Regions from separate parts of the Streptomyces profundus genome, predicted to be linked through region 1. Evidence: riboswitches for the same ligand, from Rfam matches in the RefSeq annotation. Region 1 holds a riboswitch; each other region holds the start of a gene.
What was found. Region 1 has a riboswitch for cobalamin ahead of K4G22_RS08590 (ribonucleoside-diphosphate reductase subunit alpha). Riboswitches for the same ligand answer to the same signal wherever they lie in the genome.
Positions count from the first base shown of each region.

Region 2: another riboswitch for cobalamin. It lies ahead of metE (5-methyltetrahydropteroyltriglutamate--homocysteine S-methyltransferase); the one in region 1 lies ahead of K4G22_RS08590 (ribonucleoside-diphosphate reductase subunit alpha).
Region 3: another riboswitch for cobalamin. It lies ahead of K4G22_RS30255 (CoA-acylating methylmalonate-semialdehyde dehydrogenase); the one in region 1 lies ahead of K4G22_RS08590 (ribonucleoside-diphosphate reductase subunit alpha).
Region 4: another riboswitch for cobalamin. It lies ahead of cimA (citramalate synthase); the one in region 1 lies ahead of K4G22_RS08590 (ribonucleoside-diphosphate reductase subunit alpha).

Region 1 is NZ_CP082362.1:1,996,934-2,004,529, reverse strand. It holds gene K4G22_RS08590 (ribonucleoside-diphosphate reductase subunit alpha) at 1-900, opposite strand, end outside; cobalamin riboswitch at 1,019-1,182, opposite strand; gene K4G22_RS08585 (GNAT family N-acetyltransferase) at 1,176-1,706, opposite strand; gene K4G22_RS08580 (DUF2079 domain-containing protein) at 1,758-3,200, opposite strand; gene K4G22_RS08575 (YbdD/YjiX family protein) at 3,350-3,556, opposite strand; gene K4G22_RS08570 (carbon starvation CstA family protein) at 3,556-5,691, opposite strand; gene K4G22_RS08565 (GntR family transcriptional regulator) at 6,026-6,787, opposite strand; gene K4G22_RS08560 (extracellular solute-binding protein) at 7,062-7,596, shown strand, end outside.
Region 2 is NZ_CP082362.1:4,535,086-4,542,681, forward strand. It holds gene K4G22_RS20030 (GAF domain-containing protein) at 239-1,282, shown strand; gene K4G22_RS20035 (hypothetical protein) at 1,671-2,333, shown strand; gene K4G22_RS20040 (SRPBCC family protein) at 2,330-3,298, shown strand; gene K4G22_RS20045 (hypothetical protein) at 3,291-3,776, shown strand; gene K4G22_RS20050 (hypothetical protein) at 3,840-4,061, shown strand; gene K4G22_RS20055 (hypothetical protein) at 4,215-4,985, shown strand; cobalamin riboswitch at 5,668-5,892, shown strand; gene metE (5-methyltetrahydropteroyltriglutamate--homocysteine S-methyltransferase) at 6,059-7,596, shown strand, end outside.
Region 3 is NZ_CP082362.1:7,255,326-7,262,921, reverse strand. It holds gene K4G22_RS30260 (acyl-CoA dehydrogenase family protein) at 1-90, opposite strand, end outside; gene K4G22_RS30255 (CoA-acylating methylmalonate-semialdehyde dehydrogenase) at 97-1,620, opposite strand; cobalamin riboswitch at 1,851-2,023, opposite strand; gene K4G22_RS30245 (FadR/GntR family transcriptional regulator) at 2,299-3,048, shown strand; gene K4G22_RS30240 (4-hydroxybenzoate 3-monooxygenase) at 3,152-4,333, shown strand; gene K4G22_RS30235 (ABC transporter substrate-binding protein) at 4,478-5,506, shown strand; gene K4G22_RS30230 (ABC transporter permease) at 5,518-6,315, shown strand; partial or broken gene K4G22_RS30225 (RNA-guided endonuclease InsQ/TnpB family protein) at 6,352-7,550, opposite strand.
Region 4 is NZ_CP082362.1:6,999,279-7,006,874, forward strand. It holds gene K4G22_RS29375 (PQQ-dependent sugar dehydrogenase) at 1-1,321, shown strand, start outside; gene K4G22_RS29380 (pyridoxal phosphate-dependent aminotransferase) at 1,406-2,707, opposite strand; cobalamin riboswitch at 2,925-3,062, shown strand; gene cimA (citramalate synthase) at 3,353-4,963, shown strand; gene K4G22_RS29390 (Lrp/AsnC family transcriptional regulator) at 5,089-5,577, shown strand; gene K4G22_RS29395 (helix-turn-helix domain-containing protein) at 5,615-5,980, opposite strand; gene K4G22_RS29400 (cytochrome P450) at 6,628-7,596, opposite strand, start outside.

The DNA.
Region 1 (7,596 bases):
GTAGATACAGGCGGCGCCCTTGCGCCGGCCGCCCTGGTTGACGGCGGCCACCGAGGAGTCCAGCGTGCGGAGGAAGGGCACGATGCCGTTGGACTTGCCGTTGGTGCCCCGGATCAACGAGCCCCGCGCGCGCACCCGCGTGTAGGAGAGGCCGATGCCACCGGCGTGCTTGGAGAGCCGGGCGATCTGGTGGTAGCGCTCGTAGATCGAGTCCAGCTCGTCCAGCGGGGAGTCCAGCAGATAGCAGGACGACATCTGCGGGTGCCTGGTGCCGGAGTTGAACAGCGTGGGGGACGACGGCAGATAGGAGAGGGTGCTGGTCAGCCGGTACAGCTCGGCGACCTGCTCCAGGGCCTGCTCGGTCTCGTCCGGGGCCAGGCCGCAGGCCACCCGCAGCAGGAAGTGCTGCGGGGTCTCGATCACCCGCCGGCTGATGGGGTGGCGCAGCAGATAGCGGGACTGCACGGTGCGCAGCCCGAAGTACTCGAAACGGTCGTCGGCGCCCTCGTCCACGGTGCGGGCGAGCAGCGCGTCCAGCGCGTTCGCGTGCCGGCGTACGAAGGCCGCGGTGCCGTCCCCGATCAGGCCCTCGCGGTGGCCGACGGCGATGGAGTCGACGAACGAGACCGCGCCCTGCCCCGCGGCCTCCTCACGGATCGCCAGGGTGAGCAACCGGGCGGCCAGCCGGGAGTACTCGGGCTCCTCGGCGATCAGACCGGCCGCCGCCTCGATGGCCAACTCACGCAACTCGGCCTGGTCCGAACCGGGATGGCGGCCCCGTTCGACCGCGGCGGCGACCCGCGCGGGGTCGGTGGCCGGCAGATCGGCGGTGAGATCGGCCAACGTGCGCGTCAGCGCCGCTGTGACCGGCTCTGCGGGGGCGGCGGGTGCGATGGTCACTCGGTGCTCTCCCTCGTGTCGCGGTGCGCTCCACGAGCGGGGCGCGACGGATGCGGGCATGGCTGTGCCCCAAGGCAGTTCAGCCGCACCGCGTCCTTCGGCCCAGCCCGCGAGGCTTGGACGTGATCAGCCGTCGGCAGGCACTCGGACTCGTCAGGGCACGGCGAAAACCGGCCATGACACACCGTTGCGGGACAGTTCCGGACTCGCACCGGATTCCCCTGCGGCGACAGCGAGCACGAGCATACATCTTGTGCCGCTGCCCACGAGCAGCCCTATATGTTGTGTTCTCCGTCTCGTTGCGCGGGGAGTTCACCTGCGAACACCCAGAGCTTCACTCCCGGCACGGGCTCCCAGTCCCGCTCCGGCGCCCGAACGAAGCCCAGGCGGCGGTAGAGACGCATCGCCGTGTGCAGGTGCGACTGACAGGAAATCACGACACGCCGACGACCCGCCGACGAGGCTCGGCGGAGGCACTCCCGCACCAGCGCCTCACCCACCCCGTGGCCGCGACGCTCGGGCGCCACCGCCAGCATCCGGAACTCGGCCTCGCCCTCCCCGGCCACCTCGGCCAACTCCCCGCCCGCCACCGACAGGCTGACGGCCCCCCACAGCCCGCCCGGCCGGGACGGATCCTCGGCGACCAGCAGCTCGGCCACCTCGGCGCGCCGACGCACATCCCCGAGCACCGCCAGATAGGCGTCCTCGGGGCCGCTGACCAGCCCGTCCGCCAGATAGACCGCCGTGGTCAGCGAGGCCACGGCGGCGAAGTCGGCCGGCTCGGCCGTTCTCACCAACACGTTCATGGCACCAGTCTGCGTCCCACCACTGACAGTCGGGCCGGCGGGCGATCGCCGTCACTTCCGCCGCAGCACGAAGTAGCCGGAGTCGTCGGCCACCACCGAGTAGACCGTCTCCGGATACAGCCCCGCCGCCCTGCGCAGCATCGCGTCCCCGCTCATCCCCTGGCCGTAGTAGGCCAGGTACTCCGGCGCCGGGACCGAGGGGTCCCCGATCCAGAACACCCGGCAGCGGCCGGTGAGTTGGGCGATGGGCCGGACGTTGGCCGCCACCTCGGCGCCGTCGGGGACGGTGGCCAGCACCTCCCGCCCCGCGACCGCCACGGCCCCGGGACGGTACGTCTCGGACTCGGCGAGCGCCGCCACCGGCAGCGTGGGCGCGAGCGCCAGCGCGGCGCCCAGCAGCCCCGCGGGGACGAAGCGGGCCCCCTGCCGCAGCCAGACCCTCGGGGAGCTCCTGGAGTGCGCCAGCGCGTCCGTCAGCGCCAGCGCGACCACCGGCATCAGCACCGCGCTGTAGTGCCAGTCGGTGCCCCAGTAGTGCGGCTCATGGGAGACGAAGCGCCAGCCCAGCGTCGGCAGCGCGACGAGCAGCAGCGGCGAGCGCAGCGCCAACAGCGCGCCCGTCGGCAGCAGCAGCCACAGCACGGTGCGCAGCTTCTCCCCGCCGCCGGCCAGCAGCGCCCCCCACGGGCCGCCGCCGCCGCTCTCCTCGTTCAGCTTGTTCCAGTAGTCGTAGTCGCCCGCGCTGTTGAAGAACGGGATCAGCACGGTCAGGGTGAGCACGCAGGCCAGCACCCCGAAGAGCGCCACCAGGCCGGCGGTCCGCAGCAGTTGGGGCGCGCGGTGCCGTGCCCGCACCGCGACCACCAGCGCGATGGCCGCCAGGGTCAGCCCCAGGTCCTCCTTGACGAGCACCAGCGGCAGCGCCCAGCCGAGCGCGGCGCGCCAGCGCTGGCGCAGCACCGCCTCCAGGGCGAAGGCGATCAACGGCACGGCGAAGCAGATCTCGTGGAAGTCGAAGTCCACCGCCTGCTGGATTCCCCAGGAAAGCCCGAAGACCGTCCCCAGGGTCAGCCCGGTGGCCCGGCCCAGCAGCGAACCGCTGACCCGCGCCACCGGGATCACGGCCAGCGCGAAGAGCGCGGCCTGGGCGACCAGCAGGGTGACGGGGGTGGGGAAGACCCGGTAGGCGGGCGCCAGCAGCGCGGTGACGGGGCTGAAGTGGTCGCCCAGGATGGGGAAGCCGGGCCCCTTGAGATCGGATACGGGCGTCCGCAGATGAGCGTAGGAGCGCACCGCCTGCTCGAATATGCCCAGATCCCAGGAGCGGGTGCGCAGATCGCGGTAGCGCCCCACGGAGATCACCGTGTAGACGACGAAGAACCCGGCCGCGAGGAGATACGGGTCCCGCACGCCCGGCCGGCCGCCCCCCGTCCGGGCGGAGGCCGGCGGCGCGGCCGTCCACCGGCCCGCCACCCGCCGTTCGATGGTCGCCATCCGTCCTCCCCCGAACCGGGGCGGCCCGGCTCGGGGCGCCCCACCACAACAGCACTCCCCAGCCACAACGCGTGGCGCGGGCGCTTGGTTCGCCCGGCGGGCCCGGGAGTTGTGTCCGTCACCCGGGCCCGCCCGCTCGGCACGGCCCGTCAGCAGCAGCCGTGGTGGGAGGTGGGGTCGGCGTACTTGTGGTCCTGGCGCAGCCGTTCGAACTCCCGACGGCCCAGCACGGGCGCCGACGGATCGTCGCCGTGGGCGCGCTCCCGGTAGCGCTGGTAGGCGTTCTCCCCGGTCAGCTCGGTGACATACCAGCGCAGCCAGGCGGCTGCCCGGCGTGGCGCCGCGATCAGACGCATCAGTGGGACTCCTCCTCCGTCGAGCTCTCCCGCTCCCGGGGCGCCCGCTGCTCGGGGACGCCACCGCCGGGGCCAAGACCGGCGCGGGCGAGTTCGGCCTTCTCCGCCTTGGTGGCGATCAGCTCGGCCGGCGCGATCAGCCGGGACTCGGTGTAGGGCGCCTCGTGCAGCCGGACCGAACCGGGGGCCCGGGCCGCCCTGAGCGTCACCCGGGCGGCGTCCACGAAGATCACCAGCACCAGCAGCGCCAGCACCGCCGTCAGCGCGGCGTCCAGCGTCGCGTTGTTGACGATGGTGCGCATCTCGCTCATGTCGGCCGCGCCGGGCAGGAGTTCGCCCCGGTCGATGCCCTCCTGGTACTGGTCGCGCCGCGCCAGGAAGCCGACCGCCGGGTCGCCGGAGAACACCTTCTGCCAGCTGGCGGTGAAGGTGACCAGGGCGACCCAGGTCATCGGCACCGCTGTGACCCAGGCGTAGCGCAGCCGCCCGGACTTGACCAGCAGCACCGTGCAGACCGCGAGCGCCACCGCGCCGAGCAGCTGGTTGGCGATGCCGAAGATCGGATAGAGCGTGTTGATGCCGCCGAGCGGATCGTTCACCCCGACCCACAGCAACCAGCCCCAGAGCCCCACCACCACCGCGCTGGTCAGCAGGATGCCCGGCAGCCAGGCGCTGGAGCGGAACCGGCCGAGCCGGGGGTGCGCGCTGGCCAGCGCGTCCTGGAGGATGAAGCGGCCGACCCGGGTCCCGGCGTCGATCGCGGTCAGAATGAAGAGCGCCTCAAACATGATCGCGAAGTGGTACCAGAAGCTCATCATCGCGTCGCCGCCGAGGATGTCCGAGAAGATCGCGGCCAATCCCAGCGCCAGTGTGGGCGCGCCACCGGTCCTGGAGAGCAGTGAGCCCTCCTCGACCGAGGCGGCGGCCTCGGTGAGCTGCTCGGGGGTGATCACAAAGCCCCAGGACGAGATCGTCTCCGAGGCGGCCTGCACGGTGTCCCCGATCACCGCGGGCGGCGCGTTCATCGCGAAGTAGACGCCCGGGTCCAGCACACAGGCCGCGGTGATCGCCATGACGGCCACCGAGGACTCCATCAGCATCCCGCCGTAGCCGATGCTGCGGACCTGGGTCTCCTTCTGGATCATCTTGGGCGTGGTGCCCGACGAGATCAGCGCGTGGAAGCCGGAGAGCGCGCCACAGGCGATGGTGATGAAGACGAACGGGAAGAGCGACCCCGCGAACACCGGGCCCTCGCCGTTGCTGGCGAAGTCCGTGATCGCCTCCATCTGGAGGGTCGGCAGGGTGATCACCAGGGCGAGGGCGAGCAGCCCGATGGTGCCGATCTTCATGAACGTCGAAAGGTAGTCGCGCGGCACCAGCAGCAGCCAGACCGGGACCACGGAGGCGGCGAAGCCGTAGAGCACCAGGCAGATGACCAGGGTGCGCGGCTCCAGCGTGAAGGTGTCCGCCCAGCGGGAGTTGGCCACCCAGCGGCCGGCGACGATCACGAAGAGCAGCAGCGCCACCCCGATCCCGGTGACCTCCGCGACCCGCCCTGGCCGGATATAGCGCAGGTAGACGCCCATGAAGAGGGCGATGGGGATGGTCATCCCGACGGAGAACGTGCCCCAGGGCGACTCGGCGAGCGCGTTGACCACCACCAGCGCCAGCACGGCCAGCAGGATGATCATGATGGTGAAGATGGCGATGACGCCGGCGACCCCGCCGACCGGGCCGATCTCCTCGCGGGCGATCTGCCCCAGGCTCTTGCCGTCCCTGCGGGTGGAGAAGAACAGCACCACCATGTCCTGGACCGCGCCGGCGAAGATCACGCCGACGATGATCCAGATCGTTCCCGGCAGATAGCCCATCTGCGCCGCCAGCACCGGGCCGACCAGCGGCCCGGCGCCTGAGATGCCGGCGAAGTGGTGGCCCAGCAGGACCCGCCGGTCGGTGGGCTGGTAGTCGAGCCCGTCCTCCAGCCGCTCGGCCGGGGTGGCCCGGGTGTGGTCGGCGCGGAGCACCCGTCTGAGGATGAACCGGGAGTAGAACCGGTATCCGATGGCGTAGGAGCCGAGGGCGGCGGCCACCATCCAGGCGGCGGAGACGTCCTCACCTCTCGACAGGGCCAGCATGGCCCAGCCGATAGCCCCAACGAGGGCGACAAGGGACCAGATGATGATGGACCGTGGACGTACCTGACGTGTCTGGCCTAGGAGTTGCACGATTCCTCCCGCCGTCGTCTTTGACTGACGCGGGGAATCTAGAGCACCCGAACCTCCTTGACCATGGGGCCCGCGCGACGGAGGCGCGGCAGGAGACGCCCGGGCCCGGTGGGACGAGCCGTGCGTACGAACCCGACACGACTCCGACACGAATCCATCGCGCCCACGACGCGAATCCGTGGCGGCCACGACGCGCCCACGACGCGAATCCGACCCCTCCGCCGACGCGGTCGACCCGGATGGCTCAGGTGGGTCGGGGCCGCTCCAGGTTGGCGACGAACTTGTAGCGATCCCCCCGGTAGACGGAGCGGACCCACTCCACCGGCTCACCCTGGGTGTCCCGGGAGTGGCGGGAGAGCATCAGCATCGGCAGGCCCACGTCCGTGCCCAGCAGCCCGGCCTCGCGCGGGTTGGCCAGCGAGGTCTCGATGGTCTCCTCGGCCCGCGCCAGATGCACGTCATAGACCTCGGCCAGCGCGGTGTAGAGCGAGGTGTAGCGCACCAGGCTGCGGCGCAGCGCGGGGAAGCGCTCCTGGGAGAGGTGGGTGGTCTCTATGGCCATCGGCTCCCCGCTGGCCAGCCGCAGCCGCTCGATGCGGAGCACCCGGCCGCCCTCCGGCAGGTCGAGCAGCCGGCTCAGCCGCTCGTCGGCGTTGATATAGCCGATCTCCAGCAACTGAGAGGTGGGCTCCAGACCCTGGGCGCGCATATCCTCGGTGTAGGAGGTGAGTTGCAGGGTCTGTGAGACCTTGGGTTTGGCCACGAAGGTGCCCTTGCCCTGGATGCGTTCCAGCCGGCCCTCCACCACCAACTCCTGGAGCGCCTGGCGCACGGTGGTTCTGGAGGTGTCGAACTCGCTCGCCAGCGAACGTTCCGGCGGCACCGGCGTGCCGGGCGGCAGGGTCTCCGTCATCTGCTGAAGATGGCGCTTGAGACGGTAGTACTTCGGCACACGTGCGGTGCGGACCCGGTCGGCGGCGTCGGCGGCACCTGATTCGTTGGCCATGTCCCACCCCTCCGACTCCTTGTGTTCTGCCGTCACCGGCTCCTCCGAAAGATCGCGGTTGACATGGTGACACGGGCCACGCCGGGGCGCCGCCCCGGGACAGATGTCGGTCCTGTAACGGACCTGTCAGGCGGCCCGTGGGCCCTTGACACCTTTCCTGGTCTGGTCCAGGCTCCCGTGCAACTGGTCTACACCTCTTGTCTACACCACTAACGTAACGGCCGTCCCGGCGCACCACGATGTGGACCGGGCCCGGCTTTTGAAGGAGGGTGACGTGAAGCGCAAGCTGATCGCTGCTATCGGCGTGGCCACCATGGCGGCCACCGTCGCCGCCTGCGGCTCCGGCGACGACGGTGGGGGTGGCGGCGGCGGCAGCTCCGACGCCATCACCGTCTGGCTGATGGACGGGTCCGCTCCCGATGACTGGCTGAGCGAGCTGAACGAGGCGTTCGAGGCGGAGCACGGCGTCTCGGTGAACGTCGAGATCCAGCAGTGGGACGGCATCCAGGAACGCGTCACCACCGCGCTCTCCGAGGACGGCACCGTCGACGTCCTGGAGATCGGCAACACCCAGACCGTCGGCTACGCCAACACCGGCGGCCTCGCCGACCTCGGCGACCTCGCGGGCGAGCCGTGGAACGAGGCGATGCTGGAGTCGGCCGAGGTGGACGACACGCTCTACGCGGTGCCGTGGTACGGCGCCAACCGCGTGGTGGTCTATGACAAGGGCATCTGGGAGGAAGCCGGCGCCGAGGTGCCCACCACGCGGGACGAGTGGATCACCGCGCTGGAGACCATCCAGGAGAACA
Region 2 (7,596 bases), 2.5 Mb from region 1:
CGACGCAATCGGTTCCGCCCGTTTCTGATTGGGAATGACGGGAAGTGGCTGTGGGAGGGTTGAGGGGGACCGGATCTGGACAAGCTGTCGAGTTGCGCCGCGTGCTCATCGGGAGTGGACCAGGAGTGGACCAATGGTGCGGGAGGCGCGAGTGTGACGCGGCCGGTGAGGCAAAAGGCACCGCAAGTGCCCCGGTGGGGCGGCGCATAGCCCATCGCTTCTGGTTTCATGTGTGCCCATGAAGCCCCTGACACCCGATCAAACCCCAAACGAGGGTGAGCAGCGCAGGCGCCGGCTGCAGCTTCTCGGCCTGAACGACTCCGAGCCCGAGGCGAAGTTCGACCGCGTCGCTCGGCTTGCGGGCAACCTTGCCCAAGCCCCCCTCGCCATGGTCAATTTCATCAGCGACGAACGTCAGATGTTCCGGGGGATGTACAGCCCGCCGGCGGCAGAGGACGGCACCGGAGGAGATGTCGACGGTCGAGGCATAGCCTTCGACCTCACCAGTCTTCCGGAGATAGCCAGAGAGGCTCCGGTCGACTACGGGTTCTGCCCGCATGTGGTCGCTCAGGGCTCGCAGTTGGCCCTGGACGACGTCTTCGACTATCCGCGCTTCAAGGGCAATCCGCTGGTCAACGAGATGGGCGTGCGCGCCTACCTCGGCACCCCGCTGCTCGACCACACCGGGCAGATCCTCGGCACCGTCTGTGTCGCCGACATGCGTCCCCGGCAGTGGGACGCCCGGCACATGGAAGGCATGCAGAACCTCGCCGAGACTCTGCTCTCCGAGTTCCAGCTCCGGGACAGCCTGCTGACGCAGCAGCAGGAGATGTTCGCCGTCTTCGACGGCGCTCCGTTCCCCATCATGCTCACTCAGGGCCCCAACCACCTGCTGCGGTACGCCAACGCCAAGCAGGGCGCCTCGTTCGGGCGGGTCCAGCAGCTGAGCGCGGGGCGGGAGTCCCTTCCCGGCCTGGACGCCGTGGGCGTCTTCGCGACGATGGACCGGGCCTATCACGCCGGGCAGACCGCCAGCCTCGCCGACGCCAGGATCGCCTCCTACGACGCGGCGACCCCGCAGAACTTCACCTTCACCTGCACCCCGGTGCGGCTCTCGCCCAAGGCCCCGGTCAGCGGGGTGCTGACGGTGGCGGTCAACATCACCAACCAGTCCCCGGCGCAGAACGAGGCGCAGCAGATGGCGGCCGAGTTCACCTCCCAGGTGGAGCGCCTCGGCACCGGTGGGGTCCCCGGCTGGTCCCAGGCGAGGCCGGCGATCTGAGGCCGTGCCGTGCGGGTGGCCCCACAGCGCTCGATGGCCCGCCCAGGCGGGGCCGGAGCCCGGCCCGGACGGAGCGACCACGGCAACCGACTGATCGGCCGCGTCGAGCGACCGGTACTGGACGACAGAGGGGTGACATTCAGCCAATCTCGAGTGATTGACGTAACGGTCGCCGTGTCGAGTAGCGGACGCGGTGGCCGTTATGTCGTGTCTGGCGGGGTTTCTCCCTGGCCTCCTTGATGCCGCCTCGGTTCCGTTTCTCATCCGGACGGCTCCGTTCGAGGTGCGGAGCGGGCGAGGACGTCGTTGGCTGAGGTTCATGGCGACGCCCGCCGACGTTCTCGTGGGCGCGCCGCCGAGGGCCGGGCGACGACAAGGACACGGGAACATGACCGAGACCTCCACGCGGGCGGCGGTTGCCGCCGGGATGGCGGCTGGCTATCTGCTGGGCCGCACCAAGAAGGCGAAGCTGGCCCTGGTGCTTGCCTCCTACGCGTTGGGCCGCCGGGTGCGGCTCAACCCTCGTGAGCTGGTCAGCGACGGGTTGCACCGGCTCGGCGGTACTGACCAGTTCGCCAAGATCAGTGACCAGGTACGTGGCGAGCTGCTGTCCAGTGGCCGATCCGTGGTGTCCGCGGTCGTGCACCGCGGCTATGAGACGGTCGCGGACGGCCTGGCCAGCCGCACCAAGGCTCTGCTTGACGGCGCGACGCCGGGCGGCGGCGACCAGCCCGAGCCGGCGTCGGAGCGGCCCGCTCGGCGCCCTGACCGGAAGCGTTCGAGGTCGGGCCGGGATCCGGACGCCGACTCCGATTCTGATTCCGCTTCCGACGCGGAGGCCGACACAGAGGCCGGAGCGGAGGCCGACGGTGCGTCCGACGCGGATGGCGAGGCCGGCGGGGAGCGCGGGCGAGGGGCCCGTGCGCGGTCCTCGGGGCGCCGTCGCCCCGGCGAGCCGCTGCCCACGAGGGAACGTGCGCCCAGGCGCCCCAGCCGGCGCACCTCGTCGGCCGCCGGCGGCTCCCGACAGAAGGGCGGTGGCAGCTCATGAGCCCCAAGGCCGCGGAGGCCCCCGAGGAGACCGAAGAAGGCGGTGAGAACGGCGCCGAGGAGAAGCCCTCCGGACTTGAGCGGGTCCGCGAGGAGCTGATGAGCTTTCTCGGCGCACAGGCGCAACACCTGGTCGACAAGGCCGGCGGAAAGCTGACCGATGTGGCTCACCGGATCGGCGATTCGGCCGAGAACAGCAAGGCGGTTCCGGATACCGCCGCGCGCATGATGAAGGGTGAGAATCCAGCCAAGGTGGCCGCCGGTTCGACGTTGCGTGGGCTCAAGGACAAGGTGACTCCTGGGGGTGGCTCCTCGGGCGACGAGGAGGGTGACGAGGACGACGGGGCGGCGGCCACCGGCGGCGAGCAGGAGGCCGGCGACGTCAAGGTCACCAACATCGTCGAGGTGATCGACGTGGGTAAGCCGCTGCGCACCTGCTACGACCACTGGACGCAGTTCGAGAAGTTCGGCGTCTTCACCAAGGGCGTCAGCAATGTGTCCACCTCCGACGACACCACCACCGAGTGGAAGACCAAGATCGCTTTCTCCGAGCGCAGCTTCGAGGCCACCATCGAGGAGCAGGTGCCGGACGACCGCATCGTCTGGCGCTCGGAGGGGTCCAAGGGATCCACCCGGGGCGCCGTCACCTTCCACGAGTTGACGCCGACGCTGACCCGGATCATCGCGGTTGTCGAGTACCAGCCCTCGGGCTTCTTCGAGAAGACGGGCAACCTCTGGCGTGCCGTGGGCCGCCGGATCCGGCTGGACCTCAAGCACTTCCAGCGCTATGTGACGTTGGCGCCGGACGAGGAGATCGAGGGCTGGCGCGGCGAGATCCGGGACGAGGAGGTCGTGCGCAGCCATGAGGAGGCGCTCAGGGAGGAGCGCGGGGACGGCGGCGAGGACGGGGACGACTACGACAGCGACAGCGACAGCGAGCGAACGGAAGGTCGGGACGATGAGTGAAGAGAGTTCGCAGCAGGGCTATGACCCGGAGGACGCGGATGTGCTCCTCGACGTTCCGGTGCTCAAGCTCGACGAGCTGAAGATCGAGGCGGAGGACCTCAGGGCCAAGATCTCGCTGAAGGCCGAGGTGCTCAGTCTGCTCAAGCTCGACGTCGGTGCCGATGTCACCCTCGGGAGGCTTGAGTTGGACCTCAAGGGCGTGGACGCCCAGGCGCTTCTCAAGGTGCGTCTCGACCAGGTCGCCTCGATCATCAAGGAGGTCCTCAACACCATCGACCAGAACCCGCGCATCATCGAGCAGGTGGTGCAGGAGGCGTCCGCGACCGCGGGCGGAGCCGTCGACCGTGCGGGGGGAGCGGTGGAGAAGACCGGTGAGGAGGTCTCCAAGACGGGCGAGGAGATGTCCGTCGCCGGCAAGGTGACCGATGTGGCCAAGGATCTGGCGAAGAGGGCCGCCGCGAAATCCGGGGCGACTTGAAGAGAACACGCGGAGCGGGGCGACGAGACGGGCGCCGAGCCGGACTTCGCGTTCTCCGCGATCGTGCACGCCGAGGAGATGCGTTGGGGCCAGGTGCCCGACGCCCGAGTCGCCTTTCACGGCTGCCCCGGCCACTCCTCCCTCTCGACCTCCGAGCGGACCAACCTCCCCGACCCGGTCGCACCCGAGGTGCGGTACCGCGATGCTCGGGTGCGCTATGTGCTGGCCAGCCAACTCACCGCGCGGGAAGGTGAGGAGGAGTGCGCCGATCCGCCGACGGCCTGACGCGGCCCCGCCCCGGCCCGCCGCTCGGGACGGGATAGAGTCCAGCGCGTGAGGTGATCCCCTGTGGCGACCGCAGATGTCGCCACCGAAGCGAACCGCAGTCCATCCGTGGGCCGTTGCCCCCGGACGCTTCCGTATGGAGAGATCACCGCGATGACACATCTGCCCGACTCCGCCGTGCCCACCGACCTGGACGCTCTCCTCGCTCAGGCGCACGACGACCCGTCCGTCCTCGGCGTGCTGCTCAGCGGATCCCAGGCCCACGACGGCATGCCGACCCGGCACTCCGACCATGACATCCATGTGGTGGTCAGGGACGAGGGCCCTTCGGCGTTCGCCGACTGGGACGGATACCGCTCCCCGAGGCTGGATCTGGCCGTGTTCACCCTGGCCGAGTTCACCCGTCGGGGGCTGCCCGGGGACGAGCAGCCCTGGATGCGCTACGCCCACGTGCACGCCCGGGTGTTGTTCGACCGACTCGACGGCGGGATCGCTGAGATCCTGGAGCGCAAACGAGCGCTGCTTCCCGACGAGGCGCGGGCGGCCGTCGACGGCTGGCTGGACGCCTATGTGAACCAGACCTACCGCTCCCTGAAGAGCTTCCGCGACGGGCGTCCCGATCTGGGACATCTTGACGCGGCGGAGAGCATGCCCTTCTTCCTTGAGGTCGTCTTCGCGCTCAACCGGCGCGTGCGGCCCTACAACAAGTATCTGAGCTGGGAGTTGGCCAACCACCCGTTGGAGACCCCCGGCTGGACAGCCGAGCGGCTGCTTCCGCTGCTGCGACGCCTGCTCGCCGACGGCGATCCCGGCACCCAGCGTGAGCTGTTCGCTGAGGTCGAGCTCATGGCCCGCGCCGCCGGCCATGACGCGGTGCTGGACTCCTGGGGCACCGACCTGGAACTCCTGCGCCCGCGCGACTGACGGGCCCGATCGGCCGGCTGGCGCCGCGTCCTCGGACGGGGATGCCGGCCGGCCGAGCCGCCTCAGCGTCCCGGGCCCTCCGCGGCACAACCACCTGGCGAGGCTGCGGAAGGCCCGGCGCACTCGGCCGACCACCCCCATCGGCATCGCGCCGGCCCCGTCCGGCCCGAACCCGCCGTGGACGCGGGGTGATTGGTCATCGAACAACGTACGCATCGCGTGCCCTCCGGTGGTCCGACTCCTCGCCTGATGTCGCGCTGAGTAATTCTCAGTGTGCCACTAGACACGGAGAGTGACAAGGGTCTAGGTTACGGAGCGTGATGATTCTGAAGATTCTTGGTACGAGGCGACCGTCCCGGTCCTCCGGTTCGCCCACCGGCACCAGCGTGATGAGGGGACGCGGCCTCCCGCCGCCCGAGCGGTTCCTGCGCGCCGCGCCCCTGAGTGCCGAAAGCCCCCAGTCGACATCGGCCGCCCCCGGTCGGCCGGCATCTCGCCGAAGGGGCGGTACAACGAGAGTGCTTTCCCGACGCGGGACTCGGTCAGCGGTGTGCTCTCCCGCAGCCGCAGCCGCAGCCGCAGCCGCAGCCGCGCCCCGATCCGCCGGGGTGGCGTCGTTCCTGCCTGCCAGGGGCCGACGCCCCGCGCTTCGACGCCCTCTGGCCAGCTGGCGCGGAGGCGCTAGGCTGACCGACGCAGTTGGTTCGTCCTGTCCGCCAGGCAGGCACGTCGTAAGAGGGAACCCGGTGGGAATCCGGGACTGCCCCGCAGCGGTGAGTGGGAACGACCGCCGTCATACGCACTGGGCCCGTCGGGCTTGGGAAGCGACGGCCAGTAGGTCTTCGCCTGAGTGTTCAGGCCGAGGGTGCCCGCGAGTCCGAAGACCTGCCACTGCCCGTGGGCGACCGTCGCCCGCGGTTGTTTCGGTGACCTCGTGGGTGGGTCTGCGTGCTGACGACGAGTGCCCCGGGCCGTGGCAACGGCTCCGCCGGGTTCTCCGGTCGCTGTGCTCCTTCGCTCCCGTGCGTGGTCGCCGAGACCAGCCAGGAGACATGCTCGCGAAGGAGAGTTTCTTGACCAGCGAGTCCGCAGCCGCGGCACCACGGGCCACGGTGTACGGCTATCCCCGCCAGGGGGCCAACCGTCAGCTGAAGAGGGCGATCGAGGGGTACTGGAAGGGCCGCGTCACCGCCCAGGATCTGCTCGACACCGCCTCAGAACTGCGTCAAGCCAACTGGCGACAGCTCGCCGACGCCGGCGTGCACGAGGTCCCCACCGGAGACTTCTCGTTCTACGACCACGTGCTGGACACCAGCGTGATGGTCGGCGCCATCCCGCCACGGCACCGCTCGGCCGTCGAGGCCGATGCCCTGGCCGGCTACTTCGCCATGGCTCGCGGCACCCAGGATGTCGCGCCGCTGGAGATGACCAAGTGGTTCGACACCAACTACCACTACCTGGTCCCCGAACTCGGCCCTGACACCGTCTTCACCGCCGACTCCGGCAGGCAACGTGCCGAGTTGGGCGAGGCGCTCGCCCTCGGGCTGACCGCTCGCCCCGTTCTGGTGGGCCCGATCACCTATCTGCTGCTGGCCAAGCCCGCTCCCGGCGTCGCCGATGACTTCGAGCCGCTGACCCTGCTGGACCGCCTGCTGCCGGTCTATGCCGAGGTGTTGGCCGATCTGCGCGCCGCGGGTGCCGGCTGGGTGCAGATCGACGAGCCGGCACTGGTCCAGGACCGTACCCCCGCCGAGTTGGCCGCGGCGGCGCGCGCCTACCGCGATCTCGGTGCCCTGGTGGACCGTCCCAAGCTGTTGGTCGCCTCCTACTTCGACCGCCTCGGTGAGGCCCTGCCCGTTCTGGCGAAGGCCCCTGTGGAGGGCCTGGCCATCGACTTCACCGGGTCCGCCGCCGGCAACCTGGAGGATCTCGCAGCCGCCGGCGGTCTGCCGGGGAAGCGGTTGGTCGCCGGCGTGGTCAACGGCCGCAACGTGTGGATCAACGATCTCGAACGGTCGCTGGCGACCCTGGCCACGCTCCTGGGTCTGGCCGGCAGCGTCGATGTGGCCGCTTCCTGCTCCTTGCTGCACGTCCCACTGGACGCCACGGCGGAGCGGGACATCGACCAGCAGATTCTGCGCTGGCTGGCCTTCGCCCGTCAGAAGGTCACCGAGATCGTCACCCTGACCCGGGGCCTGGCCGAGGGCAGCGGCGCGATCGCAGCCCAACTCGCCGCCAACCGCGCCGATCTGGCCTCCCGCGCCGGGTCCCCGATCACCCGTGACCCGGCCGTGCGGGCCCGCGCCGCCGCGATCACCGAGGCGGACGGCCGCCGTTCGCAGCCCTACCCCGAGCGCACCGCCGCCCAGCGGGCCCATCTGGCGCTGCCGCCCCTGCCCACCACCACCATCGGCTCCTTTCCACAGACCGTCGAGCTCCGCACGGCCAGGGCCGATCTGCGGGCCGGTCGGCTCGACGCGCCCGGCTACGAGGAGCGGGTGCGGCACGAGGTCCGCGAGACGATCGCCTTCCAGGAGAAGGCCGGGATCGATGTCCTGGTGCACGGCGAACCCGAGCGCAACGACATGGTGCAGTACTTCGCCGAGCAGCT
Region 3 (7,596 bases), 5.3 Mb from region 1:
GAGGGCGTGCGGCGCGAGGTGGTCCTGGGCGAAGTCGAGGGTCGTCTCGACGAGGGCCTGCTGGTCCTCCGTGAGGTGGGTGTGGGTCATCGCGGCTCAACCCGTCGTGGGGATGGTGAAGTCGGCGCCCGCACGGAGACCGGCCGGCCAGCGCGAGGTCACCGTCTTCGTGCGGGTGTAGAAGCGGACGGCGTCCGGGCCGTGCTGGTTGAGATCGCCGAATCCGGACTGCTTCCAGCCGCCGAAGGTGTGATAGGCGACCGGCACCGGGATCGGCACGTTCACCCCGACCATGCCGGTGTCGACCCGCCGGGTGAAGTCCCGCGCGGTGTCGCCGTCGCGGGTGAAGATGGCGACGCCGTTGCCGTAGCGGTGTTCGCTGGGCAGCCGCAGCGCCTCCTCGTAGTCCCCGGCGCGGACCACGGAGAGGACCGGGCCGAAGATCTCCTCCTGGTACACCCGCATCGCGGGGGTGACGCGGTCGAAGAGCGAGGCTCCGGCGAAGAAGCCGTTCTCGTGGCCCGGCAGGACGAACTCCCTGCCGTCGACGACCAGTTCGGCGCCCTCCTCGACCCCGAGGTCGACATAGGAGCGGACCCGGTCGACGGCGTCCGGGCCGACCAGCGGCCCGAAGTCGGCGCCGGGATCGTCGCTGCGGCCGATGCGCAGCCGGCCGACGCGCTCCTTGAGCCTGGCCACCAGGGCGTCGGCGGTCTCCTCCCCCACCGGGACGGCGACGGAGATCGCCATGCAGCGCTCGCCCGCCGAGCCGTAACCGGCTCCGATCAGGGCGTCCACGGCCTGGTCGAGGTCGGCGTCCGGCATCACGATCAGGTGGTTCTTGGCGCCGCCGAAGCACTGGGCGCGCTTTCCGTGGGCGGCGGCGGTGGCGTAGACGCTGGCGGCGACGGGCGTGGAGCCGACGAAGCCGAGGGCGGCGACGCGGGGGTCGGCCAGCAGGGTGTCCACCGCTTCCCGGTCGCCGTTGACGACATTGAGGACGCCGGGCGGCAGGCCCGCCTCCAGGAACAGTTCGGCCAGCCGCAGCGGAACGGAGGGCGCGCGCTCCGACGGCTTGAGGAGGAAGGCGTTGCCGCAGGCCAGGGCGGGGGCCGCCTTCCAGAGCGGAATCATCGCGGGGAAGTTGAACGGGGTGATGCCGGCTACCACCCCGACGGGCGCGCGCAGCGAGTGCACATCGATGCCGCCACCGGCGTTGTCGGTGAACTCGCCCTTGAGCAGATGGGGGATGCCGGCGGCGAACTCCACGACGTCCAGGCCGCGTTGGATGTCGCCCAGCGCGTCGGGGACCGTCTTGCCGTGTTCGGCGGACAGCAGCCGCGCCAGGGTGTCCTTCTCCCGCTCGACCAGGTGCAGGAAGCGGAGCAGGACTCGGGCGCGACGCTGGGGGTTCCAGTCGCCCCACGCGCGTTGTGCCCGCTCGGCGTCGGCGATGGCCGCCTCGGTCTCGGTGCGGCTCGCGAGGGGCACGCGGGCCTGGACCTCGCCGGTGTTGGGGTCGTACACGTCGCCGTAGGACCCCGAGGTTCCCGGGGTGTGTTCGCCGGCGACGAAGTGGGTCAACTCGCGCACGGTTGCGCGGTCGGTGACACGGACCATGGGTGCCTGCTCTCGTCAGGTGATCCGGGGATGGCGCGTCGGCCCGCCGGCGCGTGACGCGGTGGCGTACGCGGACGGGGGCGGCGCGAGATCGCTGATGGCGGAGGAGCCCTCAGACCGCGCCGGTTCGGCGCGGGTGAACTCCTCGATGACGCGCGGCCGTTCGCGTGGGCGGGCCGGGATCGTACGTGCGCACCGGTGCCATGCGTGTCAGCTCCATCCTCGTGGACAACACGGAAGATCCCGCGGCCGGTATCTGACTCCCGGATCAGCGCGCGCCGTCCGCCCTCCCGACAGCTGGCTCGTCGGTGGCGTCCTGCTCGACGACATGCGCCCCGGTCACAGTGGCGGGACCGTGCCGGAATCACACCGGCTTCCCTGCACCGCGGGCCTCTGCCCCGACTATATAGTTGGACGTCCTAGTAAAACCACCCCACGAACCCACCAACACGGCGCGCACGGGCGACAGTTGCCGACGGAGGCGCCCCCCGCGAGGCACCGCGCCGACCGCCGCGGTTCATCCGGCGTCTGCACGACCCTTGACGCCACCCCGTAAAGGTAGAACCTTTTAACCACGTGGCAACCTCCAGACCCGCCACGGAAACGCGGCTCCTGTGTGCTGTGTCGCGTTCGACGGTCGACCGGCCGAAGAGGTCCTTGTCCAGGAAGCAGTGAGACGTGACGTTGGATGATGAGCACACCAGGACCGCGAAGGGTTTCCGGCAGGTGCGTTCCGAACGCGTCTCACAGCGCGTCGTCCAGCAGTTCCAACAGATGATGCGGGAGGGCCAACTCCGGTACGGCGACAAGCTGCCGGCGGAGCGCGAACTCGCCGAGCAGTTCCAGGTCAGCCGGAACTCGGTGCGTGAGGCGCTGCGTCAGCTCGACCTCCTGGGGCTGGTGGTCAGCCGACACGGGGAGGGGACGTTCGTCGGACGGCCGAGCGCGTCGCAGCTGATGGCGCCGTTCCAGGCGGTGATCGAGCTGTCGTCGCCAGCGGTGCACTCGGTGATGGAGTTCCGCATGGTCTTCGAGCCGGGCGTAGCCGCCCTCGCGGCGGCCAACTTCACCCCCGAGCGGGAGGCCGATCTGACCGCCGCCCTGCTGGCGTTCGAACGCGCCGTCAGCGAGGGCGGGCCCGTGGAGACCGTGGACACGGACTTCCATCTGGCGGTGGCCAGGGCGACGGGCAACACGACGGTGCTCGCCGTGCACACCGCCGTCTACCAACTGCTGCGGGACATGCGCAGCAGGCTGGACCGGTCGAGCTACCACCCCCACGACAAGGCCGTCGCCGGGCATCGGGCCGTCTTCGACGCGGTCCTCGCGCGCGACCCGGACGAGGCGGGACGCGTCATGCGGGAGCACCTCGTCGACGTGGCGGGCGACCTGCGCGGCCCCGACAAGCCAGAAGTCACGACGGACTAGGGGGCGCGGCACCCATCGCGGTGCCCCGTCCGCACCCCGATAGGTAGTACCACTGAACCAACCACTCCCGGTGGGCGGTTCGCCGGCTACGAGGAGCGAGAGAATGCCGTACGAGATCACCACCCGCGTCGTGATCCTGGGCGCGGGACCGGCGGGGCTGACCCTCGGGAATCTGCTGCACGCCCGCCAGGTGCCCTGCGTGGTCGTCGACAAGTTCGAGCGGGAGGAGTTGGTGAGCCGGACCCGGGCGGGTCTGCTGGAGTACCGGACGGTGGAGACGGTGCGGCGGATGGGTCTTGCCGACCGCCTCCTGAAGGAGGGGCACCGGCACACCGGCTGCGAGTTCCGGTTCACCGGCCAGCGCTCCTACACCGACTTCTCCGAGCTGTACGACGGCCGTTCCCACCACGTCTACCCGCAACAGGAGGTGGTGGCCGACCTGCTCGACGGGCTCGTCGCCGCCGGCGGCGACGTGCGGCTCGGCGTCGCGGCCGAGCGCCTGGAACAGACCGACGACGGGGTGACGGTGCACCTCGCCGACGGCTCCGTCGTCCACGCCGAGTTCGCGGCCGGGGCCGACGGCCAACACGGCGTCGCCCGGGCGAGCACCCCGCCGGGGGCCACCACCGAGTACGAGATGGTCCACGAGTTCCAGTGGCTGACCCTGATCGCCGCCGCCGCGCCGTCCGCCGAGTGGACCATCTACGCCCAGCACGAGCGGGGCTTCGCCGGCCACCTGCTCCGCAGCGACACGTTCACCCGCTTCCATCTCCAGGTCCCCGTCGGGGACACGGTGGAGGACTGGCCGGACGAGCGGATCTGGGACGAGCTGCGGGCGCGGCTGGCCCACCCGGGCTGGACCCTCCACGAGGGGCCTGTCACCAGCAAGAACATGCTGGACATGCGCAGTCGGGTGGCCGAACCCATGCAGTACGGGCGGGTCTTCCTGCTCGGCGACGCCGCGCACATCATCAGCCCGTCCGGCGGCAAGGGCCTGAACCTCGCCGTGGCCGACGCGGTGGAGCTGGACCGCGTGCTGGCCGAACACGACGCCGGCACCGCCACGCTGGGCGCCTACAGCACGCGCCGGGTGCCCGACGTCTGGAAGGCGCAGGAGTTCAGCCACGCCCTGCTGCACATGATGCACACCTACCCGGACGAGGCCCCGTCCGCCGCCTTCCGGCAGCGGCTTCAGCAGTCACGGCTGTGGCAGTTGGCCAACTCCCCCGCCTACGCGCGGAACTTCGCGGCCAGCTATATCGGCCCTTCGCCCGTCGGCGGCTGACCGGGCTCGCGCCCGTCCCCGTTCCCGTTCCCGTCCCCATCCCCGAGCCGCACCCGCACCCGCACCCGCACCCGCACCCGTGATGAAGGCCCTGCCTACCCCGAAATGCCGACCCCTCGTCCCCCGCCCCCGAAGGACCCCGCCATGGCATCGACCCCCCGCGGCGCCCGTCTGGCCGCCGCCACCCTCCTATCCGCCCTCGCCGTGTCCGCCTGCGGAGACATCGGCTCGCAGAGCGGCGGTTCGGACGGCGATGTGCCGACCGTCCGCTTCTCCGCCCTTCCCGACCCCGCGCCGCTGCCCGTCCTGGTCATGCAGGAGCTGGGCATCGACGAGAGGCACGGCTTCCAGGCCGAGTTCGTCGAGGTGGATCCCGACGCGGCCACCAGCACCTTCCTGCTGGGCGAGAGCGACATCGGCGTCGACCAGGACGCCACCAACTCCGCCATCGCCAACAACGAGGGCAACGACGTCGTCTCCTTCTACCCGGCGCTGACCAACACCGCGGCCATCGTCGTCCCCGAAGACAGCCCCTACCGCTCCCCCGAGGACCTCGTCGGCGCCAGGGTCGGGCACTTCGGCACCGACTCCGGCACCACCCAGGCGATCTCCGTCTCGCTCCAACAGGGCTGGGGGATCAACCCCGTCGAGGACTACGAGCTGGTGCAGTCCTCCCCGGCGGCCCTCCCCGAGCTGCTGGCCAGCGGTGAGGTCGACGCCATCTTCGACTACGAGCCCTACGGGCTGCGCGCCGTCGAACGGACGCCGGGACGCTACCTGTTCAAGGTCGCCGACTACTGGCAGGAGAACACCGACTGGGCGCCGCCGCTGGCCATGCTGACGGCGCGGCGTGACTGGCTGACGGAGAACGGCGAGCTCGCGCACGCCGTCCAGAACGCCTGGCGGGAAGCCGTCCAGGAGATCGTGGACACCGACTACCAGCTGTTCCTCGAAGAGCCGTACGCGACGTTCCTGGACCGGGAGAGCCCCGAGGAGCTCCAGGCACTGGCCGACTACTGCGCCGGCCTGCCCTGTTACACGGACACCTGGACCCAGGAGGACACCGCCCAACAGCTGGTCTTCCTCGAACTGCTCGTGGAACAGGGCGGGTTGGACGGGCTGCCGGACAACGTCCCGGTCGCTGTCCTCGACGAGGTCGTCCAGGCCGACTGAGGAGAGCTGAGATGACCAGTGTGACCACGCCGGGCACCCGCCCGGCGCCCGGCCCACGGTGGCGGGCGGCGAGCCACCGATGGGGGCTGCCGGCCGCCGGGGTGGCCAGCGTGCTCGTCCTGTGGTGGTTCGGCGGTTCGGCCACCCGCTATGTGCCGCCCATCGGTGAGGTGGCCGCCGAACTGCCCGCCTTCCTGGGCGAGTCGGACACCTGGCTGGCGGTGGCGGCCACCACCCAACGGGTGGTCTGGTCCCTGGCGGTGGCCCTCGTCCTGGGCACGGCGGCGGCGTACGTGATGCGCCGCGACGGCTTCTGGAGCCGGGTGATCGCCTCCCTGACCTCGTTCGCGATCGCCGTCCCGAGCACGGTGGCCGCGCTGCTGGCCCTCTACCTCTTCCGTCGCGACCCGCTCGGGGTGTACGCGGTGGTGACGTTCATCTGCGCCCCCTTCGTGGCCACCATGCTGCGCCAGGGAATGCGCGAACTCGACGGGCGCGTCGGCGAGATGAGCGACGTGTACGGGGTGACCGGCCTGGCCAGAGCCCGGCATGTGGTGCTGCCGCAGCTGGTGCCCTATCTGCTGTCGGCCACGCGCAACGAGTACGCGCACGCCTGGAAGGTGGTCGTGCTGGCCGAGCTGTTCATCGTCAACAGCGGGATGGGCTACGAGTTCTCCCAGGCGTTCGACCGCTTCCAGCTGACCGAGGTGCTGCTCTGGCTCCTGGTCTTCGTCGCGATCCTCCTGGTCGGCGAGTACCTCGTCTTCCGGACCATCGAACGGTATGTCCTCTCCTGGCGGGTGTTGTGAACTTGACTTCCTCCCCCTCGTGAACAAGGGGGATTCCTACGGCTCGCGCCGTGAGGGTTTCTGCTTCGTCGCCGACTGCCCGCCCGGAGGACTCCGTTGAGGTCTTACACCAGCTCCACAGACAGACACCGTCAGCCCGACGGCCAGCAGGTTGCGCGCCGCGTTCACGTCACGATCATGGGTCGCCCCGCAACCGCCGCACGTCCAGACCCGGACGTGCAGCGGCATCCCACTCCGCACGGCGCCGCAGACGGAGCACAGCTTGGAGGAGGGGAAGAAGCGGTCGACCGCGATCACTTCCCGCCCGTACCAGGCCGCCTTGTACTCCAGCATGCTCCGGAACTCCGACCACGCCGCGTCCGAGATGGCGCGGGCCAGAGAGCGGTTTCGCACCATGTTCCGCACCGCGAGGTCCTCGATCACGAGCGTTTGGTGTTCACGCACGAGTCGAGTGGTCAGCTGGTGCAGGTGGTCCCGCCTACGGTCAGCGATCCGGGCATACACCCGGGCGACCTTCCGGCGGGCCTTGGCGCGGTTGGCCCCATCCCCCGCGGCCTTACGGGCCAGCCGCCGCTGGGCCTTCGCGAGACGGGCACGATCCGCACGCTCGTGCCTCGGGTTGGTGATCTTCTCGCCGGTGGAGAGGGTCAGCAGGTGGTCGAGCCCGACATCGATACCGACGGCCGTATCGGCGGCCGGGAGCCGCTGAATGGTCGGGTCCTGGACCAGCAGGGACACGTACCAGCGTCCGGCGGCGTCCTGGGAGACGGTCACCGTGGACGGCGACGCACCCTCGGGCAGCGGGCGGGACCACACGATGCCCAGCGGCTCCGCCATCTTCGCCAAGGTCAGCCGGCCGTCCCGGAGCCGGAACGCGGAGGTGGTGTACTCCGCCGACTTCCGCGATCGCTTCCGCGACTTGAAACGCGGGTACTTGGCTCGCTTGTCGAAGAAGTTGGTGAACGCTCCCTGGAGGTGCCGCAGCGCCTGCTGGAGCGGGACGGAGGAGACGTCGTTGAGGTAGGCGAACTCCTCGGTCTTCTTCCAGGCCGTCAGCATGGCCGAGGTCTGGTGGTAGTTCACCCGCTCCTGCCGCGTCCACGCTTCCGTACGCGCGGCAAGGGCCAGGTTGTAGACCTTCCGCACGCACCCGAAGGTGCGCGACAGCTCCGCCGCCTGCGCATCCGTCGGATAGCAGCGGTACTTGACGCCCGCTTCACGTGCGTGGTCTTCACAGTTCACATGATAAGGGCTCAATTAGTGGTGAACTGCCGGTCGTTG
Region 4 (7,596 bases), 5.0 Mb from region 1:
CACCGAGAAGCTCGGCACCGTCCGCGAGTACCACCCCGACACCGGGCTGGAGACCGCTCCGATCCTCGACATCTCGGATGTGGTGGATCCCTCCGGCAACGAGAGCGGGCTGCTCGGCATCGCGCCGGCGCCGGACTTCACCGACAGCCAGGAGCTGTATCTCGCCTACACCGCGCTGCCGGAGGGCGCGGTGACCCTGGCCCGCTACGGGCTCGACGACTCCTCCCTCGAAGTGCTGCTGACCCAGGAGCACGCCGAGTTCGACAACCACAACGGTGGCCAGATCGTCTTCGGCCCCGACGGCTACCTGTACTGGGCCATCGGTGACGGCGGCGGCTCGGGCGACCCGTTCTCCGCCGGGCAGCGCCTGGACACGTTGCTGGGCAAGATCCTGCGCCTCGACGTGAGCGCGAGCTGTGGGGATCTCGCCTACTGCGTTCCGTCGGACAATCCGTTCGTCGGCGTCGAGGGCGCCCGCGAGGAGATCTGGACCTACGGGGTGCGCAACCCCTGGAAGTTCTCCTTCGACAGCGCCGACGGCTCGCTCTGGATCGCCGATGTCGGTCAGGGCGGCTACGAGGAGATCAACCACCTGGCTCCCGGGCAGGGCGGTGCCAACCTCGGTTGGTCCTGCCGCGAGGGGCTTGAGGAGTTCGACCCCGAGCAGTGCCCCGACCCGTCCGAACTCACCGACCCGATCTACACCTACCCGCTGACCGGCGGCAACTGCGCCGTCATCGGCGGCCATGTCTACCGGGGCGCCGAGTTCGCCGACCTGGCGGGCGGCACCTATGTCGCCGTCGACTACTGCTCGTCCAAGGTGTTCGGCGTCCGTGCCGACGGCAGCGGCGGCTACGAGGGCGCCGAGATCGGCAACATCGGCGAGACCTCCACCCTGGTGTCGTCGATCGCCACCACCGTCGACGGTGAGCTGTACGCCGTCAACGACCTGCCCGGCGGGCTGCACCGCATCACGTTCGAGGGCCCGGCGGCGGCGAGCACCTGCGCGGTCAGCCTCACCGCCGAGACCTGGGGCACCGGGCTGACCGCGGACATCACCGTCACCAACACCGGCGACGAGCCGCTCACCGGCTGGTCGCTCTCCTTCGCGCTCGCCGAGGGCCAGCGGCTGGTCTCCGGCTGGGGCGCCGCGTTCACCACCTCGGGCACCACCGTGACGGCCAGCGGTGAGCCGCACAACGAGACGATCGCCCCCGGGGCCAGCGCCACCCTCGGGTTCCTCGCCAGTCACGGCGGGGACAGCTCGACGCCGAGCGTCTTCACCCTCAACGAGGGAGCCTGCGTCCTCGCCGACGCCTGACGGCGCGTCGGTGGCCACCGACCGGCCCGGGCCCGCCGCACCACGGTGCGGCGGGCCCCGCCGTCCCTCCGGGCGCGCGCCCCGTCAGTCGGGGACCACGTCCGCCGCGCGTGCGACGGCGTCCCGCGGTTGCGCGCCGGGCCTGGCGGTGACGGCGGCGAGCGCGTCGCCGAGATGGCGCAGCGCCGCGTCGATCCACGGCAGCCCCTCCGGCTCGGGCGACGCCAACGCCGCGAGCCGGTCCCGCTCCGTCTCCCCGTAGAGCAGCCCGGTCGCGATCCGCAGAGTCAGCGTGGAGGCGGGATCCCCGAACGCGCTGCCGGGCAGCGCGGCGACGCCGTGCCGCTCCAACAGGGTGGTGGCCAACGCCGCGCTGGTCGTGACGCCGCGCGCCCGGAGCGGCCGGCCGACGGGGGCGAAGTCGGGGTAGAGATAGAAGCCGCCCCGCGGCGGACGGCAGCGCGCGCCGGCGGCCACCAGCCGGGTGTGCGCCGCTTCGGCGACCCGCGCGTGCAGCTGCCGCGCCCGTGTCACATACGCCGTGATCTCGGGTGGTTCACGCAGCGCGTGGACGGCCACGGCCTGCATGGGCGCGGCCAGGCTGGACCAGATCTCGCTGGCGATCCCGGTCAGCCGCTCGCCGAGGCGCCGCCCCCACGGGCCGGCCGGCAGCCGCGCGAAGCCGACGCGCCAGCCGCCCACCGCGAGGGACTTGCTCAACCCGCTGGTGACCACGGTCTGTTCCCAGCCGAGCGTGGCCGGGCTCGGCACCGGCCCTCGATGGCCCAGCTCGGCGTAGATCTCGTCGCTGATCACCGTCAGGCCCCGGCGGGCCGCCACGGCCAGCACCGAGGCGATCCGCTGCTCGTCGGCGACGGTGCCGGTGGGGTTGTCCGGCACGGTCAGGACCAGCACCCCGGGGCGCGCGCCCGCCGCCTCGGCCCGGCGCAGCGACAGTTCCAGCAGCTCGGGCGCGGGGATGCCGCCGGCGTCCGCGGGGATGGGCACCTCGATCACTCGGCGGCCCAGCAGGGCGGCCTGCGCCGTGTAGGAGACCCAGGAGGGGCGGGGCAGCACCACATCCCCCTCCAACGCGGCCAGCAGGGCGAAGAGCAGGGGCTTGCTGCCCGGTGCGAAGAGCACCTGCTCGGGCTCGGTGGCCAGCCCACGGCGGCCGAACCAGCCGGCCGCCGCCTCTCTGGCCTCCGGCGAACCGACCACCGGCCCATAGCCGCTGCGGCCCGCGGAGGCGGCGAGCACCTCGGTGAGCCCGGGGGCGACGGGCAGCCCGGCCTCGCCGAAGCCCAGGTGGAGCGTCGCCAGCCCGGCCGCCCGTCGCGCCCGCACGGCCTCGTCGATCGCCAGCGTCGCGGAGTGCGCTGTCAAGGGGAACCACTCCTGTCCTGTGGTGGGTCGGCCGCCGGGAGCGAGGGGGCCGCCCCGGCACGGCCAGACGCGTCCGCCCATCCTTCCAGCCACCCACCCCCCGTCGGGGGCACCGACGCGCCCTCGTACGGGGTGAGTCGAAAGCCGCGTATCGCTCCCAAGCGCGTTGGTTACGGACAAACGGCGGTACCTGACAGGGGGGTAGGAAAACCCAACAGGGGTCCGCCGGGCGGGGATTCCCTGCTAATCTGTGGGGAAAGCGCCTGCGAAGTGGGGAAGCCGGTGAGAATCCGGCGCGGTCCCGCCACTGTGACCCGACGAAAGTCGGGAAGCCAGATTGCCGCTCGCAGGTATCACGCGAAGCCCACGAGGATGGAGCTGAAACGTCATGGGTTCCCTGCTGCCCTCACGACATCGTGCCCCGCGCCGCGCGCGGTGTCTCCCCCTATGCTCCCGCTCGTCCCCATCGGGCAGGATCCCGAGGTGAGGGCGCTGTAGCGCCGCACCTCCGTGCTTCCTCCCCCGGGCCGTGACAACCGGCCCTGGTGTGTTCCCGATTCACCTCATCCGGCGTTCCAGCATGCCGGAATTCAATCCGTGGCTCGATTCTTCGTCGAAGTCGAGTGGGCGAGACTGGGAAATTCAATGCGTACACAACCGGCGGGGGCTCCCCTGCTCGATTCCTTTCACATCTATGACACCACGCTGCGCGACGGTGCCCAACAGGAGGGAATATCCTATTCGGTCACCGAGAAACTCGCGGTGGCCAGGCTCCTGGACTCCCTGGGGGTCGGCTTCATCGAGGGCGGCTGGCCAGGCGCGTTGCCCAGGGACACCGAGTTCTTCCGGCGCGCGGCGGCCGGTGAACTCACCCTGCGGCACGCGGCGCTCGCGGCGTTCGGCAGCACCAGGAAGGCGGGCACCAGGGCCGATCGGGATCCGCAGGTGCGCGCGCTGCTCGACTCCGAGGCGCCCGTCGTCACGCTCGTCGCCAAGGCGGACCGGCGGCATATCGAACGGGCGCTGCGCACCGACCCGGCGGAGAACCGCGCGATGATCGCGGACACCGTGCGCCTGCTGGTCGCCGAGGGACGTCGCGTCTTCCTGGACGCCGAGCACTTCTTCGACGGCTACCAGCACGATCCGGACACCGCGCTCGGGGTGCTGGACGCGGCGGCCGAGGCGGGCGCGGACGTGCTGGTGCTCTGCGACACCAACGGCGGGAACCTGCCGCTGCGGCTGGCCGAGACGGTCGAGACGGTGCGGGCGCGGACCGGCCTGCGGCTCGGCATCCACTGCCAGGACGACACCGGATGCGCCGTGGCCAACACCGTCGCCGCCGTGGCGGCCGGCGTCACCCATGTGCAGTGCACCGCCAACGGCTACGGCGAACGCGCGGGCAACGCCGACCTCTTCGCCGTGATCGGGAACCTGGTGACCAAGCTGGATCTGCCGGTGCTGCCGGAGGGGCGGCTCGGCGCGCTGGTCGGCGCGGCGGAGGCGATCGCCGCACTGGCGGACATCGCCGACGACCCGCACCAGCCGTATGTGGGCGCCTCGGCGTTCACCCACAAGGCGGGGCTGCACGCCAGCGGTGTCAAGGCCGATCCGGAGCTCTACAACCACATCGACCCCCTGGTGGTCGGGAACGGGATGCGCGTCCTGGTCACCGAGATGGCGGGCCGGGCGAGCCTGGAGCTGAAGGGGGCCGAGCTGGGCCTGGATCTCCGGGCGGATCCCGACGCCCTGACCCGGTCCATCGCGCGGGTGAAGGAACTGGAGGCGGCCGGCTGGTCGTTCGAGGCGGCCGACGCCTCGTTGGAGCTGCTGCTCCGCGCCGAACTCGCCGTCGGCACGCCCAGGGAGCGGCCCGCGGACTTCCGTCCGGTGTGGCACCGGGTGGTGTCGGAGCACCGCGCGGACGGCACGGTCGTCTCCGAGGCCACCGTCGGTCTGCGGGTCGGCACCGAACGCGCTGAGGCCACGGCGTCGGGGGAGGGGCCGGTGCGCGCGCTGGAGGCCGCGCTGCGGCGGGCGCTCGCGCCCCAGCTGCCGTGGCTGGACACCTGGACGCTGTCCTCCTATCAGATCAGGGTCCTGGACGAGGGCTCCCGGGCGCGGGTCCTGGCCGTCTCCCACGACGGGGAGCGGGAGTGGACCACGGTCGGCGCGAACGCCAGCGTGATCGAGGCCGCGGTGCTGGCGCTCGCCGACGCCGTCGCCTTCCAGGCGACCCGCCTCGCGCGCGGCGGCTGAGCCGGGGATCGCGGGGGCCCTCGCCCCGCCGTCCGGCGCGGGCGCCGAGCGCGGCGGCCGGCCCCGCCCGTCACCATGGGCCGGCCCCGCACCTGCCCGAGGAACAGGCCAGGGAGAGACGTCTGTTGAGCACTGTGAGAACCGGGGCGCGCGTCGACGCGACGGACGCGCGCGTGCTGGCGGCGCTGGCCGAGGAGCCGCGCGCCACGGTCCTGGCGCTGGCGCAGCGCCTCGGCCTGTCCCGCAACACCGTCCAGGCGCGGCTCGCCAAGCTGGAGCGCGCCGGGGTGCTGCGGTCCTTCGAGCGCCGGATCGATCCGGCCGCCCTGGGGCGGCCGTTGACCGCCTTTGTCACGGCCGAGGTGGAGCAGCGCCGGCTCGCCGAGGTCGCCGGGGCGCTCGCCGGGATCGACGAGGTGGTCGAGGTGATCGGCGTCAGCGGCGACATGGACCTGCTGATCCGGGTGATCGCCACCGACGCCGAGGACCTCTACCGGGTCGCCGGCAGCGTCCTGGCCTGCCCCGGAGTGGTGCGCACGAGCACCGCGTTGGCGATGCGCGAGCTGATTCCGTTCCGGCTGACAGGTCTGCTCGCCCGGCTCGCCGAACGCTGAGCGCCGCCGGGCCCGCCCGCTGGCCCGGCGCCTCGGTTCAGTGGCCGGGGAGGACGGTGCCGGGGCCCCGGCCGACGACGCGCTCCTCCCAGACGGTCTTGGCCCGGCGCCGCAGATGGCTGGGCGGTAGGCCGTAGGCGGCGCGGAAGGCCCGGCTGAAGTGGGCGCTGTCGGTGAAACCCCAGCGGCCGGCGATGGCCTGGATGGGGTGGGCGAACATCGCCGCGTCGGTCAGGTCCCGCCAACAGCCCTCAAGGCGCTGCTGGCGTATCCAGGCGGCGACGGTGAGGCCGTGCTGGTGGAAGAGCCGATGCAGATAGCGGAGCGAGATGTGATGGGCGCGCGCCACGCTGCGCGGGGTCAGCTCCGAGTCGCCCAGATGTTCCCGTATGTAGCTCTGCACACAGAGGAACAAACTCTGTTGCGGTGGTGCGCCGGAAAAGGACAAAGCATTGTCCGGCTGCCCCGTCAAGAGGGCGGTCAGACCGTCAAGTGGCGCGCCCAGCGCGCCCTCCGGAGTTAATCGATGCGTGGTCACCGGGGGAGTGGGACCACCGCTCGGCGGCGGCAGCGAGACGGCGGTATCCGCATGGACGAGTTCCATCAGCGCTGCCCATCTGTGCCCCGGGCATTGACAGCTGGACATACAAGCCATACCTTCCCCTTGAAACTCTCTTTGCGCTTTTTTGACGCCGGCGGGCAGTGGAGTCGGTGTGGGATTCGGGTTTCCTGGGCAGGGGCGGACAAGGGGAGCAGGGGCGGCGAACGGCGCGGGCTTGTGTCCCTCCGCGGTTCCCCCCGGCCATGGCTGATATGACGTCTGCCCAGGTCAAAGCGGAGGCAGAGGGGAGTGTGGGCCCATAGCGGGCGCCTGACCCCGGGGTGCGGGGGGCGCTATGATCCCGCGCGGGCCGTGGTACAGACGCGGTCGCCCGCGGGTCTCGTCACCAACCGGAAACGGCGTCTCAACGCGTACAACGCCCTCGCCACCTCCAAGCGGATACGTCCCGGAAACCCGTCGACAAGGCCGAACCAATATGTTCCGGATGTTTATCCGGCGGCTGTGCGGCGGCGGCGCCGTGCGGTAATGGGGACGTGTTTGTAACCGGACACAAAATTCGAGACCATGCGCTCCGCCTTTCCGGCGGACTGGAAGTCCTCGTATCTGTCCAGGAGTTCTTCGAACAATGTCTTGATCGTGACTCTGGCGACGCTGTGCCCGACACAGTAGTGGGGTCCGATGCCGAACGCCAGATGCTTGTTCGGTTTCCGCCGTATGTCGAATGTCTCACCTCCGGGAAACTCGTCGTCATCGCGGTTGGCCGACCCCAGCCACACCACCACGGCGTCACCGGCCGCGATCTCGGTGCCGTGGAGCACCAGGTCCCGGGTGGCGTAGCGGAGCATGTGGTTGACGGGGGAGGACCACCGCAGCGACTCCTCGACGGCCGTGGTGTGCACCTCGGGATGCGCCGCCCAGTCCCGCAGCACATCGGTCTCCACGAACTCGGCGAGCACGAAGTTGGGCGCGTGCGGGGTGGTGACGTTGGCGCCGAGGAGCAGGCTGTAGCAGTTGGCGACGATCTCGCTCGGGGACATGTGGCGGCCCTCGAAGCGGGTGGAGATCAGCACGCTCAGCAGATCGTCGCTCAACTGCTCGCGCCGGAAGGAGACCAGGTCCTGGAAGTAGACGAAGAGCTCCCGGTGAGCCGTCGCCAGGGTGGCCTCCTTGCCCCCCGGCTCCTGGTACTCCGGATCGTCCGCAGCGATGCAGGCGGCGGTGAGCCTGGTGAGCCAGGGCCAGTCGGCCCTGGGCAGGCCGATCATGGTGCCGGTCACCGACATCGGCATCTCGATCATCGCCTGGGCGAAGTCGAACACCCCGCCGTCGCCGAGCGGTTCGACGAGTTCGAGCACCAGGTCGCGGATCATGTCGCGCTGCCGGTCCACCGCCCTGAGCGCCAGGGCCTTCTTCAGCCTGGCCTGCATGATGGTGTGGCGCGGCGGGTCCGTCACCAC